3 linked regions of the Solitalea canadensis DSM 3403 genome follow. The protein of the gene in region 1 interacts with the protein of each later gene in a pairwise test. Links are inferred from orthologs where the notes say so. Each region holds a gene or a part of one and is shown on either strand. Other genes may lie near its edges. The genes, in order: SOLCA_RS04455, SOLCA_RS12655 and groL.

Region 1 (6,648 bases):
AAGCTGTCAGAAAGATGCTGACAAAGCCTGTCCTTATTTAAATACTACTGAAAAACATGTAAATGATTTAGGGGTACCAATACAGACGTGTGGGGAAACGATAGTTAAAGACTTAATTTTTTATAAACTATTTCAATTGTTTGAACCTGGCAATAGTTGGTTTGTAGAAAATTATGGAAAATTAAAGGTCTATCAAGATGCCAAATACTTATATTTTGAATACGAGAATATAGATAATAACTATGAGTATGATTATTTAATTTATGTTGGTCCTGAAAATATTTTGATTCAAGATGATCCTGAAAAAAAAACGAAATATTTTCATCAAAGTAAAACACCAAAGTACAAAATTCCTCTAAATACATTTTCTCCTAATGAGAAAGTGGCCATATTATTCTATTCAAAGTACCGAATAGATGGTGACGAAGGATATTTCTATTCTGATAATCTTGCTTATGTCGCTGAGGAGGGGCTTCCCGAATATAAATATGATTATGTCGGTTATACTATATATCCGCGTTATTTTCTATATACAATTAATCCATGCTGCAGACCTAATGAATAACGAATTAATCTTTACGCACTATGAAAAAAACACTGCTGCTTATGGGAATTCTGCTGAGCTTCCTAAGCTGTCAGAAAGACGCTGACAAAGCCTGCCCATATTTAAATGCAACTGAAAAACACGTGAATGATTTAGGGGTTCCCATACAGACTTGTGGAGAAGAGTTGATCATCCCTTACGGCTATTACAGTTCTTATTCCGTCCCGGAAGATCACCCTTTTGATGATATTGATACTTATGGATATCCAATTGACGGTTATACGTTCTATGGAAAGTTTGTAGTATATAATGATAGCAAGTATTTATATGTTAAGGTATTAGATGATCCCGGGTGGTATTTTGATGATGATATAGATTTTGAGGTTTTTGTATATCCGGAGGGAGTGGTTCAGGACACAAAGAAGTACACTTCTAATGTTAACTTAATCCTTAAGATTCCGCTGTCAGATTTTAATCCTAATGTAAAACTAATTGTAGAACCCAAATTATTGGTCGATAATATTTATCTAGGGCCTTATATTGTTTATTGGAATCTATTCTCTCCAACTCAGGTACCATACAAAGTCTTTCCTTGTTGTGAAACAACTGAATAACAATAATACTTACGCTCTATGAAAAAAACACTACTACTTATGGGAGTTCTGGTGAGCTTCCTAAGCTGTCAGAAAGATGCTGACAAAGCCTGCCCATATTTAAATACTTCTGAAAAACACGTGAATGACTTAGGAGTACCAATTCAAACTTGTGGAGAGGAACTCATGGCACCAGTGTCAAAATTGGTTAGGATTTACGATGGGAATAAATACATCGATGAAAGCTTTGATGAAAAATGGGGATACGTTAAAATTTATATGGATGAGGATTATTTATATATCCAGCCAGACAATAATGTAGGAATTATTTATGATAACCATTACTTTGTTGGTCCTGAAAGTAAACTTTTAATTGACCCATTTACATTTACTCCACCCACACCTTATTGGTATCATGATCCTGGTAATGGTGTAAAAGTACCTTTGTCAAAGTTTAAAAATAATGAAGTAGTTGCCATATCGGTAAGGTATTACATTGTGTCAATGAATGACTATAACACATCTCACTATTATACCTTTAGTGGTTTTAATACAAAAGTTTGCAGGATGGAACCAGACGCGTACGGAAGAGAGGGAAGTTATGAACACAGATATTTCCTCTACAAAATAGTTAAATGTTGTAACCCTGCTGAATAGATACTATCAATATAAAAAACAAAACCCTTCCAAATTAGTCGGAAGGGTTTGTTTTATTTATCTAGTGCGAATCTTGAATCTTACTATTCAAAAAACTCTTTCATTTTTTCAAAAAAGCTTTTTTCATTTTTACCCGGATTCGGTTTAAAATTCGGAGAGTCTTTCAATTTCTCCAGTATTGCTTTTTCATCACTTGAAAGATTTTTAGGTGTCCAGATGTTTACGTGTACTAATTGATCACCACGAACATAACTGTTCACCTCTTTAATACCCTTGCCTTTTAAACGAAGGATTTTTCCGCCTTGTGTTCCCGGATCAATTTTGATACGAGCTTTGCCATCGATTGTAGGAATTTCAACTGAAGTACCCAATGCAGCATCAGCAAAGCTTAAATACAAGTCGTAAACAATGTTATTGCCATCACGTTTAAGCGTTTCGTGCTCTACTTCTTCGATTAAGATGATCAGGTCACCTGCTACACCTCCGCGAGGAGCCGCATTACCTTTACCACTTAACGAAAGTTGCATACCATCACTTACACCGGCAGGAATATTGATTTTTAAGGTTTCTTCTCCTCTTACAACACCTTCTCCGTGACAAGATGTACAACGGTCGGTAATAATTTGTCCTTCACCATGACAAGTAGGGCAGGTGCTTGTAGTAGCCATCTGACCTAAAATGGTGTTGGTTACACGACGCACATTTCCGCTTCCATTACAAGTTGAACAGGTTTTAAAAGAAGATCCACCTTTAGCTCCTGTTCCGCTACAGGTTGTACAGCTAACTTGTTTTTGAACTTTAATAGTTTTTTCAACACCGTTAGCAATTTCTTCCAAAGTAAGTTTTACTTTGATCCGAAGATTAGATCCTCTTGGTACTCTACGTCCACCATTGCTACGTCCACCGCCGCCACCAAAGAAACTTTCAAAAGGATGTGCTCCACCGAAAATATCACCGAACTGGCTGAAAATATCATCCATATTCATGTTACCTCCGCCGTATCCACCACCTCCTGCTGCACTCGCACGATGACCGAACTGGTCATAGCGCTGACGTTTTTCAGCATTACTCAGTATTTCATAAGCTTCTGCTGCTTCTTTAAAATTGTCTTCGGCTTCTTTGTCACCAGGGTTTTTATCAGGGTGGTACTTAATCGCTAACTTGCGGTAAGCTTTTTTGATTTCTTCAGCGCTAGCTGACCGTGAAACACCTAAAATATCGTAATAATCTCTTTTGGTCGACATGCTATTAAGCTCCTACAACTACTTTTGCGTAACGAATTACCTTATCGTTTAAATAATATCCTTTTTCAACCACGTCAATTACCTTGCCTTTCATATCATCAGAAGGAGCAGGGATATTAGTAATTGCTTCGTGCAAATCGGCATCAAACGGTAAACCGATAGCTTCCATTTCTTTAACACCTTGTTGTGTGAGCGCATTTTTAAATTTGTTGGCAATGAGTATTACTCCCTCAATAGCCGGATCGTTTTCTTTTCCTTCAAAGGACTTGAAAGCACGATCAAAATCGTCTAAAATGGGAAGTAAAGACTTAATGACATCTTTTCCGGCACTTTGAATTAAATCCACTCGTTCTTTAGAAGTACGACGACGGAAATTGTCAAACTCAGCATACAAACGAAGATATTTTTCATTCGCCAGATCCAATTCTTCCTTTAAAACCTTTTCAGGCGACTCTACTTCTTCACTTACTGCCATACTTTCCTGAACTTCCGCCGCATCGGCAGTGTTATCTATAAACTCCTCGTGAAACTGATTATCTTTATTTTCCATGTGTTTTTTCTTATTCTTCAACATATCTCAGGTTGATTTATAAGGTTATTGTGAATTAATGCAGCAACGTCAAAAATATTGCCAATAACTATTTAACCGACAGGCTGTCAGTTTTTGCAGAATTTGTTGATTAAAAAGTCAGTTCTGTTAGACCATAGTCGATGGTCCATAGATTGAATCCTGAGTCAGATATTCACTATGGACTATGGACTATTGTCCATGGACTTAAAGTGTCAGCACCGCATTGTCAATCAATTTTCCATTCTCACATTTGATGATTCGTTGAGGGAATTTATTGATTGTATAGTGATCATGTGTAGCCATTAAAACAGCAGTTCCAGCTTCACTGATCTTTTTTAGTAGTAATAAAATTTCTGCTGAAATATCAGGATCGAGATTACCGGTTGGCTCATCTGCCAAAATAATTTCAGGATGATTTAACAAGGCACGTGCAATAACAATACGCTGCTGTTCACCTCCTGAAAGCTCGTGTGGGTATTTTTTCAGTTTAGAACGCATACCTACATTGTCCAATGACTCAAGGATACGTTCATTCATCGATTTGTCATTATTCCATCCTGTGGCTTTCAAAACAAATTCAAGGTTTTCTTCAACTGTACGATCTGTAAGTAGCTGAAAATCCTGAAACACAATACCCAATTTACGACGAAGAAAAGGTACTTCTGCATCTTTAATGTTTTTCAGATTGAAGCCTGCAACCATTCCTTGTCCTTGCTGAACATGCAAATCAGCATACAAAACTTTTAATAAACTGCTTTTTCCACTACCGGTAGAACCGATCAGGTAAACAAATTCGCCTTTATCAATGCTTAAAGAAACATTTGACAACACCAGATGTTTCTGTTGGTAAATATCTACGTTATCAAGTTTTATTACGTTTTGAATCATCAGATCTCCAGTTTTACTATTTTTCCGAAAGGTAAGTCTTTTACTAAGTTCAATATATATTCCTGTTTTTCAGCCAGTCCAATTTTTTCTAAAGATTTCTCGGGCCTGTCTACACGAAAATAAGCCAGTAATGTGAATTTCTCATCACGTAACTGAACATAATCAGGAATTTTAGCAACTCCTTTGACTTTTAAAATATACAAAATATCGTTAGTTTAAAAGGTTTGGTTCAAAAATATAAATTATTACGGGTTTTGTGTTGCGGGTTGCGCGTTTATTTAATACTAACTATGATAACAATTAGTGTGTCATCCTGACGAAGGAAGGATCTGTTCCTTCAATGCGAATATGTAACAGATGCTTCGTTCCTCAGCATGACAAAACATTAAACATTTACATCTCCAACAAAAACTCCATTGTATCAACACCGTCTGCATAATCCCATAGCTCGGGTTGTTGGGCTTTACCAAACGGTAAGCTATTCCCGAAGCTGCCTCCTTTGCTAACTACACACTGAATCTGTTCTGCATCATCTTTTAAACGCTGTTTTAACGCTGCTTCGTCTTCATAAAATTCATAATGTAATGATGAAATAGGAGAGGCATAACCTGCATTTTCGCTCAGCATTAAGAAGTTATTTTCATAATACTTAATACGATTCATCATCAGCAACGTGAGATTATAATCGAAGTTATTGGCATATTTATTATGGTAAATAATTGGTTTGTAGGATTCAATCCCTTCGAAAAACTTAATAAAAGAATAGCCATTAGGAACGTATAGTTTAGACACATTACGGCAGCCTAAACCAAAATACCAGAAAATATCTTTTCCCAGTTGGTTGAAATCTTCAGGTGTTTCATTACCGGTAAGAACAGCCACTGAATTTCTGTTTTTGCGGATAATATGAGGGTATTTTCCGAAATAATGATCAAAATAGCGGGAACTGTTATTGCTTCCTGTGGCAATTACAGCATCAAAAACATTTAATCGTTCTATAAATTCAAACTTATCAGCATAAATCGGGTTAATCTTAATAAGCTCTTTCAGGATATAAGGAATTAACTTATTGTCCTGTGAAGATAACTTTATAAGTGCTTTGTGTCCCGATATTAATACGCATAAGATATCGTGAAAACCGACTAACGGAATGTTGCCGGCTAGTATTAATCCAACGGTTTTAGCATCAGATTGGCTCCATTTATCGGTGTAGGCAGACAGCCATTTCGAAAGGTTTTCTTCAGAAAGTGACCTGGCGATTGCCAAGATGGCCTCTTTCGTATAGTCGGGAGTAAACCAGGTGTTATAATGTTCTGCACTGTTGATCAGTGAATTGAGTTCGTCGGATGGATTGAAAAGTACCTTGCCCAATGAAGCAAAAGTCTTAACAGTGTCATTAATTGAAGTGTGCGGCATATTAATTGTTATTTTCAAAAACGAAATCGTTCCTGAAATGTTATATTTGCACAAAATTAAGAAAACCCCAATAAGTTTAATGATATGGCAATAAAGATCACAGAAGAATGCATTAACTGCGGTGCCTGCGAACCAGAATGCCCAAATAATGCCATTTATGATGCGGGTGCTTCGTGGAAGTTTTCAGATGGGACTGCATTAAAAGGTTTAATAGACTTCGGTGATGGAACTTCTCTTGATGCAGACGCTTTGCAAGCGCCAATTTCTGATGAAGTATATTACATCGTTCCTGATAAATGTACCGAGTGTGTTGGTTTCCATGATGAACCACAATGTGCGGCAGTATGTCCGGTTGATTGTTGTGTTGATGATGAAGACATCCGTGAATCCAAAGAAGATTTATTGGCTAAAAAAGATTGGTTACACGCTGAATAATAAATCAGATAACCATTTTAGCTATAAAACGTAAAATATTGAAAGGGAAGCAACATTGTTGTTTCCCTTTCTTATTTTTGATAGAACAAAGTCAGTTTATGAGATTATGACTAATACAGCAAATCTACAAGGTGAATTACTGCAAGCTCATCCGGAGTTAAAAACTCCTTATGGCATTTGCAATTTAAGTGTTATTCCGGTAAGAGCGGAGGCAAGCGACAGAAGTGAAATTGTTACCCAGTTGCTTTTTGGTGAAACTTTTGAAATACTGGAACAAACCGAAGGGTGGTCAAAGGTAAA
Region 2 (6,890 bases), 2.0 Mb from region 1 along the record:
AACGCAAGCAAAAAAGCATGAAATCTCATTTTTCGAGCTTGTTGTTCAATGAAATTGAATTAGCACTTAATAAAAAGGAACAGGTAATCTTATTTCAAAACCGCCGTGGCTACGCTCCTATGCTAATGTGTGGCACTTGTGGATTCACTCCCAAATGCATCAATTGCGACATTAGCTTAACATACCATAAACATGATAATAAATTGCATTGTCATTATTGTGGCTTTAAAGACGAGTTGTTTTATCGTTGCCCGGCATGTGGTAGTACCCAAGTAGAACAAAAAGGTTTTGGAACGGAAAAGATCGAAGATGAACTGGCAATAATCCTTCCAACAGCTAGAATTGCGCGAATGGATTTGGATTCAACCCGCAGCAAATACGGGTATCAGCATCTGATCAACGATTTTGAAGACCGAAAGATTGATATCCTGGTAGGTACCCAGATGGTTACCAAAGGACTTGATTTTGAAAATGTAAGTTTAATCGGTGTGCTGAATGCTGATGCAATGCTGAATTTCCCTGATTTCAGAGCTTTTGAGCGCAGCTTTCAGTTAATGACACAAGTGAGTGGCCGGGCAGGCAGAAGAAGCAGCAGAGGCAAGGTAATCATACAAAGCAACCAACCTACTCATAAAGTTATTGAATGGGTTATGTACAATAAATATGAACCTTTCTTTAAAGCGGAGTTAGCAGAACGGAGTGGGTTTCATTATCCTCCATTCTATCGGCTTATACAAATTGATATTAAAAATAAAGACCAAAACCTGGCAAACCAATCTGCCGAGTTTTTAGCCAAAGAGTTAAGAAATCAGTTAGGAAAACGAATATTGGGTCCGGAAATACCACTAATATCTCGGATACGAAACTATTATATCAAAACAATTATGATCAAAATTGAGAAGGAAAATGTCTCAATTGGGAAGGTAAAGCAAGTTGTTCAGGCCGCTATCGATCACTTTTATACACAAAAAGAGAATCGTAACAGCCTGATCAAAATTGATGTAGATCCTTATTAATCTTCGAGTGAACCGAAATTGTACAACAGGGTTAAACCACCCAATGGGTTAAAATAGGTTTCATACCTGGTAGTAGCCGGTACAGATGTTTTAATCATTGTTGCACCTAAAGTATTCTGAATCTTTTCATGGAACCAAATCCCATTAAAGTTAGCCGTTGCAGAAATGGTAATTCTATCCATAGGATAAATTTTTACACCAATGAATGGAGTAAATCCAGCTCCATTGCGAATATTTTCCACAGAACTCAGCACACCTGATGGCGGAACAATTTTCCCATTATACTCTGACCTGAAATAAAAAACGTCAAGTCCGATTACAGGTCTTACGTTGTAATAAAAGAATTCTCGTTCAAAACCAACGCCTACTTTCAGTTGCTCATTAGCTCCTGTATAGCCGGGACAAGTCGGACAATCAGGTGCGGAATTATTGTCTTTTTGCTTAAGATAATCTACTCCGCCGCGAAAAGAGTACATGTTATTTCGTACCTTGAATATAATTCCGGTTACGCTATTTAACTGATAATCATTGTTGTTGAAATCAGAATTAGGTACAGCCATTTGTTCATTGTAACTCAAAATTTTGGCTCCAAGACTGAACCTGTACGGAGAAATGTTTTGTGCTTTCAGGGTATTGGCAAACAACACTGAAAAGAAAATTAATAAGGGAAACTTTAGTTTCATTTTTTTGGGGAGTAATTTTTGATTTAGCTTTTATTTAGATAATTGAACAAATATGCATAATTATTCGACGCCCTTATCAAATATTGAGCCAATTTTATTGTATTTTTGACATTTAATAACTATAATTTAAAATTAATGCTCGATTCGTATAAACATAAAGGATTAAGAAAGGTTTTAGTAAAGCAACTTAAAGAGAAGGGCATTAAGGATGAGGCTGTTCTAAAGGCAATTGAAAAAATACCGCGCCATTTTTTTGTTGAAAAATATGCTGCTGAAGTTGCTTATGCAGATAAAGCTCTGCAAATCGACGCGGGGCAAACGATTTCTCAACCATACACCGTGGCCTACCAAACCGAGCTTTTACACATACAAAAAGGTGAAAAAGTACTCGAGATCGGAACAGGCTCTGGCTACCAAACGTCCATTTTAGTGGAACTTGGTGCTAAAGTGTATACAATAGAACGACAAAAAGAATTATTTGATAAGACATTAAAGTTTCTGCCTACTCTTGGCTACACTGCAAACTTTTACTTGGGTGATGGTTCTAACGGTATTCCTGAAGAGGCTCCATTTAATAAAATACTAGTAACAGCCGGTGCTCCAAGCATTCCGGACACGCTGTTAAAACAACTGGCCATTGGTGGGATTTTAGTTATACCTGTTGGTGATGAAAAAGTACAAACCATGACAACCGTATTGCGGGTGTCTGAAAAAGAATACGAAAAGGTAGAATTCGCTCAGTTCAGGTTCGTTCCTCTGATTGGGGATAAAGCCTGGTAGTTTAGCTACTGGCTATTAGCTGTTAGCTGTTAGAAGTTTCTAATGGCTAAAGGCTAACGACTAAAAGCTAATAGCTAACCTAAAATTTCCTCGCTCTACCCAACTCCACTTTCGCGTCGCGCTCTTTTATACTATCTCGTTTATCGAATTCTTTCTTACCCTGAGCCAAACCAATTTCTATTTTGGCAAATCCACGTTCACTGATAAACATATATAAAGGTATTATGGTTAAACCTTTTTCCTTTGTGCGTTGTAACAGTTTTTTAAGCTCTTTTTTTTGCAATAGCAAAGCTCGATCTCTTTTTGACTCATGATTATAAAATGAACCATGAGAGTATTCTGCAATGTGCATGTTTCTAACATACAATTGTCCGTCAATAAACGCACAAAATGCATCACTAATATTTACTTTACTTTCACGGACAGATTTTATTTCTGTTCCTAACAATTTTATCCCTGCTGTATACTTATCAAGGATATGGTATTCAAAATAGGCTTTCTTGTTCTTTATATTTACGTTATTACCCGACATATTCAAAAAATGTTAGAACAAAGTATTTTGTTTAGATTAATATAAATACTCTTGTTCACTGATTATCTTTCACAATTAATACCGGCACTTTTACTTTGTGCCTTACGGTATCTACAGTTGCCCCAAAGATAACATCTTTTAACGCTTTATGTCCATGTGCACCCATCACTAAAAAATCAATTTCACTATTATTTACAATTTTAGCGATTGCCTTTGCCGGATTACCATATCCAATCTTCCCTTCTACCTTGTACCCCATCTTTTTGATTTCACTCACATACTTGTCAATATTTCGTTCATCACTACGCGTTTCAAAATCATTGATTGATTGTCCCAAATATTGGGCTCCTGCACTCTCTACAATGTGTATAAGTGTGTAATCAGCATCCTTTCCCCCTTGAACTAACGCATTTCTGATAGTGTGGCGATCCATCGCTGAAAAATCAATCGTGATAGCAATATTTTTATATTCGATAAAATCTGGTGAATCAATAGATAATGCAGTTCCATGAGGCACAAAATCATCTTTAGGACTTTTCCTTCTGATAAACGGAACAACTATTACATACAAAAGCAGGCAACCTGTTAAGATGGTTACCGGAAGAACAAGAATGTAAATATAAATTACATTGTCTCCTGCTGATACTAACCAGCCTGTTATTTCTTCGTACACCAGTTTCACGTTTAATGAAATGATTAAAGTAGCACTTATCCACGCCAGCACCTTTACCCAATTTTTAATGGCAAAACCATTCATCTGAGATTTATCACTGCAGAAATGGATTAATGGGATGATGGCAAATCCTAACTGCAGACTTAACACCACCTGACTTAAAACCAGAAGTTCTCCAAGTTTATCCTCCCCAAACCAAATAATTGTTATCATGGCTGGAGCTATTGCAATGATACGAGTGATCAAACGACGCAGCCACGGACGAATACGTAAATTTAAATAACCTTCCATTACAATTTGTCCGGCCAACGTTCCAGTTATAGTTGAACTTTGTCCAGATGCAATCAAGGCAACGGCAAATAATGCAGGAGCTAACGATCCAAATATAGAGGTAAGCAATTCATGAGCATCTTCAATATCTGCAATCTCAAAGTATCCGTTATTATGAAAAGCTGCTGCGGCCAGGATCAAAATTGAAGCATTAACCAAAAATGCAAGATTCAGCGCAATTGTGGTGTCAAAGAAATTGAATTTCAACGCTTCTTTAAGACTCCTTTGTTCATTTTCTATTTTCCTTGTTTGTACCAACGATGAATGAAGGTACAGATTATGAGGCATTACCGTTGCACCAATAATACCGATAGCAATGTATAAAGCTTCGCCACCTAAAATAGAAGGTTTAAAACCTCTAGCAATTTCCTTTACATCCGGCTGCGCAATAAACACGTCGACTAAAAATGCCATTCCAATAATAAAGACCATCGAAACAATAAACACTTCCATTGTTCGAATGCCTTTATTCATGAGGAACAGAATGATCAACGTATCCAATACCGTAATAGATACACCCCATATTAATGGCAAGCCAAACAGCAATTTTAACCCAATGGCCATACCGATAACTTCGGCTAAATCACAGGCAGCAATCGCTATTTCGGCTAATATGTATAATGGAATATTAATAAAGCTTGGGTAAGTTTTACGAGATGCCTGGGCAAGATCCAATCCACGTACAATTCCTAAACGGGCACTTAAACTTTGAAGTAACAAAGCCATTAAATTCGACATCAATAACACCCATATTAACTGATAGCCGAACTTACTTCCTCCTGCAATATCTGTAGCCCAGTTCCCGGGGTCCATATAACCAACGCTTACCAAATAAGCCGGGCCAATAAATGCCATAAACCGTTTCCATGGACTCTTTGATACTGGAATACTTACGCTTGAATGAACTTCGGCTAACGAACCGGAACTGTGTGCCTGTGACATAATTTTATTTTGCTACCAGAATATTATTTGCTACTTCCTTACTTAGAAAAAGCGTTCTACCATCGGCTGTTGAAACAATAACCGATTGATCGTATTCATTTTTTTCTTTGATTGTGATGGATGCGCCTAATCCGAGTTGTTGTTTTTCGAGGTATTGTAGGAAGGTATTGGTGTGGTCAGAAACACCGGCTATTTTTCCGGAATCTCCTTCATCAAGTTTTAACAGCTTATGAAAATTGGTTATGGAAAACACCCCATTTTTAGTAGGAATTGGGTCGCCATGGGGATCATATTTAGGAAAACCCAGGTATTCATCCAATCTATTTATCAATTTATCGGAATTAATATGTTCAAGTTCTTCCGCAATATCATGAACCTCGTCCCATTTAAAATTAAGCTTATTCACTAAAAAACACTCCCATAACCGGTGTTTTCTAATAATTTGAACGGCTATCTCCTCACCCTTTTTGGTAAGGCTGACTCCTTGGTAGCGTTCGTAATTTATTAATTTCTTATCCGCTAGTTTTTTTAACATATCTGTTACCGAAGCTGCCTTAGTATTCATCACTTCTGCAATTGCATTTGTGGTTACATTCCCTACAATGTGCTCGGTAAGCTTATAAATGGCTTTTAGATAGTTTTCTTCTGTAAATGAGTTCATAATTAAAGTCTGTCAAATCTAATATTTTTTTTAGACTAACCTAAATTTTCCAAATTTTTTTTCGGCAGAATATTGTTTGGTGGCAAATAAATTTGCTACTTTGTAGGAAATATAAAACAATGAACGGACATCATCTCGATAAGATAGACCTACACATTATCAAATTACTACAAAAAGACGGACGAATTACCAATTTGCAATTATCCAATGAGATAGGCCTTTCTCCCGCTCCCACTCTTGAGCGTGTTCGTAAGCTTGAAAATCAGGGATACATTAAAAGTTACCATGCTTCAGTTGATGAAGAGTCGTTAGGTTTTGGCGTAAAATGCTTTATTCAGATTACTATTAACCTAAATATTCCTGATGCCAGAAATAAATTCATTCAAAAAATCAATGCGATTGAGGATGTAGTAGAGTGTCATCACGTAACCGGTTCGTCAGACTTTGTTGTAAAGCTGGTTGCTAAAGACATGAAGGGTTACGAACGTATTATTTTGGAGAAACTAAGTAAAATTGAAGAAATTGGTCATCAAAGCTCAATGATGATTTTATCAAGCACCATTAAGCCTTCGTTGCCTATTGTTCTTGAGAAGTAATTTGCCAATCTATGGGAGCTAAACCTTCTTTGGTTAGGATCTCATTTGTTTTTGAAAAATGTCTGCAGCCTAAAAATCCATTATATGCCGAAAACGGTGATGGATGGGCTGCAGTCAAAATAAAATGCTTGTTTGCATCTATTAAAGCTGTTTTAGCTTTTGCATAATTCCCCCAAAGGATAAACACCAATCCTTTTTTCTTTTCAGATAACTTACGGATAACTGTATCTGTAAATTGCTCCCATCCTTTATTTTGATGCGAACCTGCTTGACTTGCCCTTACTGTAAGTGTTGCATTTAATAACAATACTCCTCTTTTGGCCCATTCTGTAAGTGTTCCATGATTGGGCGCCTGAATATTAAGATCTGCATCTAATTCTTTATAAATATTCTTTAATGAAGGTGGAACTGCTACTCCCTTTTGTACCGAAAAACATAGACCATGTGCCTGACCTGCTCCATGGTAAGGATCCTGGCCTAAAATAACTACTTTCACCTCATCGAACGGGGTATAAGTAAAGGCATTAAATATATCGGAGTTACTAGGATAGATTACAGCTCCATTGCTTTTCTCTTCTTGTAGGAAAGCCTTAAGCTTAACCATGTAATCTTTTTCAAATTCATCTTTCAATACAGCAAGCCATGAGGGCTCAAGCGAAACTGACATATAAAAAATT
Region 3 (6,781 bases), 3.7 Mb from region 1 along the record:
CATTAGTACGAACATTTGCAGGAGGATTGGCAAAAATACCTCCATTGCTTACCTGAATGCGAAGCTCATCATAGAAATGATAAGCATCCATCGTAATTGACCATGTTTCAATTGTTACAGAATCCTTTAACTGGAATGGTTTCTCTGTAAAAAGGCGTACCTTTTTAAAGTTTGCACTGTCAACAAACTCGTCATTCATGTAGTTCAGATCTTCAATTTTGTTTAGATAAATCCCATTCTTCTTGATTTTCATCCTACAAGCATCGCCCATTCCCTTCAGTTCTTTGCCGAAGAATTGTAATAGATATCCATCTTCATCTTGTCCAAGAGACTTTTCACGATATTCAAATGCAACGGAATCCACCAAAAAGCTTTGACGCATTGCTTCAGTCTGTGCCTCATATACTTCGCCATCGTATTCAATCCTAAGCAGGTATTTTTCACCTTCTATACTTCTGATATTTTTTATCAAAAACTTTCCGGTTGAAAATTCTTGGAGCGTTTCCGATTCACCGGAAACTGTTGTTAATGTTACTTTGGCACCGGATATCCATTGTGGAGTGGTATTAGAGAAGTAAGGAGATGTTTGCGCCAGTTTTATGGTATCTGGAACAGCCCTGTTTGTTAACCATCCGTCAACACTTAATAATGGTGGTCCAGCATCTAATTTTACATCCACAACATCTTCGCAGGAACTTAACATTAGCGCTGCAATGCACAGAGTAAATAATATATGTAGTTTTTTCATGCTATTATCTGAAATTAAAGTTGTAAGTAACCGATGGAATTGCTGAACCTATAATTGCTAATCGTTTTGCCTCAGTAACTTGTGGATTGTCTTCGTTTGGTTGGAAATAAATGGTATATGGATTTTTATGGAAATAGATATTATATATTGAGAACACCCAATTACTACTGAATTTGCTACCCGGTTTATGACGTGTATACAGCGTTGCTGATAAGTCTAAACGATTGTAAGATGGGATGCGGTAATTATTTCGCGTATTTGTTGTGTTGTGTGGTACAACGATACCATCAACTTCGTATCTGCCGTTCGGAAATGTGGTACTCACTCCGGTTGAATAGGTGAAAATAGCAGAGAAGTTCCAGCGCTTACTCATATCATAAATACCAACTATTGATAGGTTATGGGTTTTGTCGTATTTACTTGGATAATATTCGTTATTGTTAATTCCGTCTATTTGGCGCTCAGACTTAGATAAGGTATAGCTAATCCAGCCATTTAATTTTCCTGTGTTTTTCTTTAAGTAAAACTCAAGTCCGTAAGCTCGTGCATTTCCAAAAAGTAATTCACTTTCAAGGTTCTTATTCAGGAATAGTTCTGCTCCATCAATATAATCGATCTGATTCTGCATTTTCTTGTAAAAACCTTCCACCGAAAATTCGAACATATCGTTTTTGAAGTTACGGAAATAGCCGAGAGCCAATTGATCTGCCAATTCTGGTTTAATATTATTAGTGGTTGGCTGCCACACATCAAGTGGTGTTGCGGCTGTTGTATTTGAAATTAAATGCAAATATTGTGTGGTGCGATTATAGCTGGCTTTGATTGAAGATGCATCATTTAAGATATAACGCAATGAAACACGTGGTTCAAGATTGATATAGGTTTTAATAGCATCGCCTTTGTTATACGATTTCGGATTTACAGGGTCTTTTCGTTGTCCGTTAATGCCTTCGTATTCATAAACAGTGAAATTATCTTGACCACTCACATAGTCAAAAGCCGATAAACGCAAGCCATATTGAGCTGAAAGGTTATCCGTTATTTTTTGTTCATTGTCGATATATGCTGCATATTCCCGTCCGTTTTGTGTAGCTAATGCAATGTTGTTGAAAGAAGTGTTTCCCTCAGCTTTCTTTGCTTCACCTGGCTTAAAACGGTAGAAGGTAGCATTTGCTCCGAAACTTAATTTGTTGGAAGCACTTATGTAATAAGTAAAATCACCCTTTAAGGTTTGATTGATAATTCTTGAAGTCCAATCGAACGCATTTGTTCCAGTTGGTATACCTAGTGAATAATCATAATTGCTATAAACCCCGGTAAAGTTTACAAACAGGCTTGGATTAAAAGTGTGGTTCCAACGTAAGGTACCGGTTCCATTACCCCAATCCATGCCAAAACGATCATTAAATCCGAATTTATCCTTGCCAAAATAACCTGAAAGGTATAATCGGTTGTTCTCGTTAATTGTATAATTGGCTTTTCCGCTTAAATCATAAAAATAGGCGGTGTTTTTATTCAGGTTTTCATCAGATGATAGCTTTAGAAACAAATCTGCGTATGACCTACGTGCTGCAATAACGAACGATCCTTTTCCTTTTACGATAGGAGCCTCAGCCAGTAATCGTGTAGAAACCGTTCCAATACCTCCTGAAGTACTAAAGTTGTTCACATTTCCTTCCTTCATGCGAACATCAAGGATTGATGAAAGGCGTCCACCATACATAGCGGGAATACCTCCTTTGATTAGTTTTACATCTTTTACCGCATCCGGATCAAAAACAGAAAAGAAACCAAACAGATGGGAACTATTATACACTGGTGATTCATCCAATAAAATAAGATTCTGGTCAACACCACCCCCTCTAACATTGAAACCCGATGAACCTTCACCAACTGTGCTTATTCCTGGCAATAATTGAATGCTTCTTACAATATCAACTTCTCCCATCAAAGCAGGCATCTTTTGGATAGATTTCATCTCCAACTTATTAACACCCATTTCCATGCTGGTAACGTTTTTCTTTATTCCTGCTGAGCTGACAACAACTTCATCAATTTGTTTACCATCTGATTCCAGGTTTATATTGATGGTGGTAGCTGTTGTTACGTTGATTTTTCTTTCAACAGATTTAAAACCGAGGTATTGAAATACAACCGTATAATTTCCGGGAGTAACACTTAAGGAGTAAAAACCATAATTGTTTGTGGCAACTCCAACTCCGTTTTCTTTAAGAAATACCGAAGCGCCAATAATACTTTCGCCGTTTGCACTTTGTTTAACATAACCGCTGATGGTTGTTTTGTTTTTCTGTTGTGCAAAAGCAGTAGTACACCATACAAGCAATAGAAAAACTATGCATGGCCTTTTTAAATTAGAATATAACATACAGGTGTAGAAAGTAGACTTGTTTAGTTTGACAGTTTAGTGTTTGACATAATAATCGTTGCAAAGCTATTACAACTTGTTAAAGCTTTTAAACGTTGTATATTAAATAATTGTATAATGTTTGATACAGGAGTCATAACTATTTTCTTTTTTGTTTTTAAGTAAAGACAACTCAAATATACTTTACCCCTATCCACCGAACAGGAATTTTTATACGAAACGTATATTCTAGGGGTTAAACTAAAAGAAAACTTATACGAAGCTTAATTATGTATTTAAAAATAGATCTCATTTTATGAGCTGACTACTCTTTTAATCTTTTCATTCTTATTTCTAAGATCAATTCCGCCTTCAGTAACGGATTTTAAATTTGCGAGGTAAAAAGTCCATCCTTCAGAACAACCCAAATGATAATACACTCTTGATTGTTCATCTGTAGGAATCTCTGATTGTGTTAATTCCACAATTGTTTCCCCTTCTTCCTGTTTTAACGTAATGCTTACAATTCCCGCCTTACCAAAAGTGAATTTTAAAAAATCTTTTCCATTTAAATCTACTACCTGGCCATGCTCAACGCTGTCATCATCATATCCAAACCACATCCACTCATAAGTATCGTTAACCTTAATCGGCTCATCCCGATCCCTGATAATATTTTCTGTTGATTTAAATTCAGCTTTTCTAAGGAAAAAGTTTTCCAATCCTTCCCGAGTAGTCCATGCTGAATATAGAGTGTTAATACTGGCATTAACAGGGATTCTTTTAGTGAACTGAGTCCAGTTGTATGTTTCCATAGTGATAAGTTAATATTTTATTAGAAGTGTATTCAAGATTATATAAATATATGAAAATTGTGTATGCTGTTGAATATTAGTATATTCAATAATAGGTTTCGAATATTTATTTAATCGTAAAGAAAAATCTTATGAGTATTTCACTAGACTTTAAGCAAGAAATAATAACGCTTTTTATTGACAAAAAAGAAGCGATTTTGAGTGAAGTAAGCGAAGATCAGGAAGATAAAATTATTGGAGCCGAATCAGAAGAAGATAATCCCGACACCTATGAGAGTACCGCAGAACAGGTACTAGATGAGGCAGATTTGGAATCTAAACCTATCGGATTTTTAACTGAAGAAATTAATTCACTGAAGTCGATAAACCTGGAAGTTGCTGTAAATGAAGTTAGTTTTGGGGCCCTGGTACATACCAACTATGCCTATTTTTTAATTGGGGCGGCACAAGAACCGTTTATGCATAATGGAAGTAAATTTATCGGGCTTTCAACAGAAGCACCTTTGTTTCAAAAGATGGAAGGATTAAAAGCAAAGGCGGAATTTCATTTTGGAACTATCGAGTACATTATCTTCGACATTATATGAGAAAAAACAAAGGCTTCCGATTAGGGAAGCCTTTATTTTTATTATTGAAAGCTAATTAAAGCTATCGTGATATTACATCATACCACCCATGCCGCCCATACCTGGAGCACCACCATGAGCATGACCTTTATCTTCTTCAGGCTCATCAGCTAATACACACTCAGTTGTTAACAACATAGATGCAATTGAAGCTGCGTTTTCTAAAGCAACACGTGATACTTTAGTAGGATCGATTACACCGGCAATGATAAGGTTTTCGTAACGGTTTTCACGAGCGTTGTATCCGAAGTCATCAGCACCTTCTTTAACTTTTTGAACTACGATAGAACCTTCAATACCTGCGTTTTCACAGATTTGACGTAAAGGCTCTTCAATAGCGCGCTTAATGATAGCGATACCAGTAGTCTCGTCGTCATTATGGCCTTTTAAGTTTTCTAATGCAGCGATCGCACGGATAAATGCAACACCACCACCAGCAACGATACCTTCTTCTACAGCAGCACGAGTTGCATGTAATGCATCATCAACACGGTCTTTTTTCTCTTTCATTTCTACTTCGGTAGCTGCACCAACGTAAAGAACTGCAACACCGCCAGCTAATTTAGCCAAACGCTCTTGTAGTTTTTCTTTGTCGTAATCAGAAGTAGTAGACTCAATCTGAGCTTTGATTTGGTTAACGCGAGCAACGATATCTTCTTTCTTACCAGCTCCGTTGATAACAGTAGTATTATCTTTATCGATAACTACTTTCTCAGCCTGACCTAAGTAAGTTAAATCAGCGTTTTCTAACTTGTAACCACGCTCTTCAGAAATAACAGTACCACCAGTTAAGATAGCGATGTCTTCCAACATAGCTTTACGACGATCGCCAAAACCTGGAGCTTTAACAGCGGCAACTTTTAAACGACCTTGGATTTTATTTACCACCAAAGTAGCTAAAGCTTCACCTTCAAGATCTTCAGCGATGATCAATAAAGGACGGCCTGTTTGAACTTGTTTTTCCAAAATTGGCAACAACTCTTTCATTGAAGAGATCTTCTTGTCGTAGATCAAAATGTAAGGGTTTTCCAACTCAGCTTCCATTTTGTCAGCATTGGTTACGAAGTAAGGAGAAAGATAACCACGATCAAATTGCATACCTTCTACAACCTCTACAGTTGTATCAGTTCCTTTAGCTTCTTCAACAGTGATAACGCCTTCTTTTTTAACTTTTTCCATTGCTTCAGCGATCAATGAACCGATAACCTCGTCATTATTAGCTGAAATGGTAGCAACTTGCTTGATTTTGTTGTTATCATCACCAACTGCTTTAGACTGCTCTTTTAAGTTAATAATAACAGCAGCAACTGCTTTGTCGATACCACGTTTTAAATCCATAGGATTTGCACCGGCAGCAACGTTTTTAACACCAGCAGTAACAATTGCCTGAGCTAATACAGTTGCAGTAGTAGTACCATCACCTGCGATGTCTGCAGTTTTAGAAGCTACTTCTTTAACCATCTGAGCACCCATGTTTTCTAAAGCATCTTTCAGTTCGATTTCTTTTGCAACTGAAACACCGTCTTTAGTGATTGAAGGAGCGCCAAATTTTTTATCAATAATTACGTTACGGCCTTTAGGACCTAAGGTAACTTTAACAGCGTTTGCTAAAGTATCAACACCGCGCTTTAAAGCGTCACGTGCTTCAACATTGTATTTAACTAATTTTGCCATGTTCTTTTAACTTGAATAATGTGTTAATTGGATTTGAGATGTATGATAGGAGACGTGAGATTGAAAAAGTCTCAACTCTTTTGTCTCAAATCTCAGCTCTAGATTTAGATAACCGCGTAAATATCAGATTCACGCATAATTAAATACTCTTTACCTTCATAAGTGATCTCGGTACCAGCATATTTGCCATACAGAACGGTATCGCCTACTTTCACAGTCATTGGTTCGTCTTTTTTACCGTTACCAACAGCTACAATAGTACCTTGTTGAGGTTTTTCTTTAGCAGTATCAGGAATAATGATACCACCTGCGGTAGTCGTTTCTGCAGGAGCAGCTTCTACTACTACTCTATCTGCGATAGGTTTAATATTTAATGACATAGTTCTATGATAATTATTAATTTATTAACGTCCCATTTTCAACAGAGATTGTGCCAAATTGAATAAGACTGTTTGTAAGGATTCTTTTGTCAGTTTTTATGTCAGTGTCGGTTAATATTGATTTAATACAAGTGAAATTTTGGCAGTTTCGGTGTTAGTACGTAGAAAAACGT

The links.
Region 2: the proteins of SOLCA_RS04455 (region 1) and SOLCA_RS12655 interact in binary tests that used the Escherichia coli proteins (3 or more experiments, as listed by UniProt). The link is inferred for Solitalea canadensis DSM 3403 from one-to-one orthologs.
Region 3: the proteins of SOLCA_RS04455 (region 1) and groL interact in binary tests that used the Escherichia coli proteins (3 or more experiments, as listed by UniProt). The link is inferred for Solitalea canadensis DSM 3403 from one-to-one orthologs.

What each region holds. Positions count from the first base shown.
Region 1 is NC_017770.1:1,068,807-1,075,454, forward strand. Bases 1,828-4,567 are described here. They hold SOLCA_RS04455 (nucleotide exchange factor GrpE), read right to left. Parts: upstream 3,613-4,567; coding sequence 3,043-3,612; downstream 1,828-3,042. Other genes in these bases: dnaJ (molecular chaperone DnaJ), read right to left, coding at 1,878-3,038; SOLCA_RS04460 (cell division ATP-binding protein FtsE), read right to left, coding at 3,814-4,497; SOLCA_RS04465 (hypothetical protein), read right to left, coding at 4,497-4,567. Also shown: SOLCA_RS04435 (hypothetical protein), read left to right, coding at 1-565; SOLCA_RS04440 (hypothetical protein), read left to right, coding at 586-1,158; SOLCA_RS04445 (hypothetical protein), read left to right, coding at 1,177-1,794; more of SOLCA_RS04465, read right to left, coding at 4,568-4,700; SOLCA_RS04470 (acyl-CoA reductase), read right to left, coding at 4,891-5,913; SOLCA_RS04475 (4Fe-4S dicluster domain-containing protein), read left to right, coding at 5,998-6,348; SOLCA_RS04480 (C40 family peptidase), read left to right, coding at 6,455-6,648. UniProt on the Escherichia coli protein: Participates actively in the response to hyperosmotic and heat shock by preventing the aggregation of stress-denatured proteins, in association with DnaK and GrpE. It is the nucleotide exchange factor for DnaK and may function as a thermosensor.
Region 2 is NC_017770.1:3,066,830-3,073,719, forward strand. The notes cover bases 2,512-5,493. They hold SOLCA_RS12655 (Nramp family divalent metal transporter), read right to left. Parts: upstream 4,957-5,493; coding sequence 3,067-4,956; downstream 2,512-3,066. Other genes in these bases: smpB (SsrA-binding protein SmpB), read right to left, coding at 2,559-3,011; SOLCA_RS12660 (metal-dependent transcriptional regulator), read right to left, coding at 4,961-5,493. Also shown: replication restart helicase PriA, read left to right, coding at 1-1,016; SOLCA_RS12640 (hypothetical protein), read right to left, coding at 1,013-1,699; SOLCA_RS12645 (protein-L-isoaspartate(D-aspartate) O-methyltransferase), read left to right, coding at 1,835-2,479; more of SOLCA_RS12660, read right to left, coding at 5,494-5,617; SOLCA_RS12665 (Lrp/AsnC family transcriptional regulator), read left to right, coding at 5,737-6,213; ung (uracil-DNA glycosylase), read right to left, coding at 6,194-6,880. UniProt on the Escherichia coli protein: H(+)-stimulated, divalent metal cation uptake system. Involved in manganese and iron uptake. Can also transport cadmium, cobalt, zinc and to a lesser extent nickel and copper. Involved in response to reactive oxygen.
Region 3 is NC_017770.1:4,793,410-4,800,190, forward strand. Bases 3,909-6,781 are described here. They hold groL (chaperonin GroEL), read right to left. Parts: upstream 6,229-6,781; coding sequence 4,588-6,228; downstream 3,909-4,587. Other genes in these bases: SOLCA_RS20210 (SRPBCC family protein), read right to left, coding at 3,909-3,928; SOLCA_RS20215 (hypothetical protein), read left to right, coding at 4,060-4,515; SOLCA_RS20225 (co-chaperone GroES), read right to left, coding at 6,333-6,608. Also shown: SOLCA_RS20200 (DUF4249 domain-containing protein), read right to left, coding at 1-748; SOLCA_RS20205 (TonB-dependent receptor), read right to left, coding at 753-3,134; more of SOLCA_RS20210, read right to left, coding at 3,428-3,908.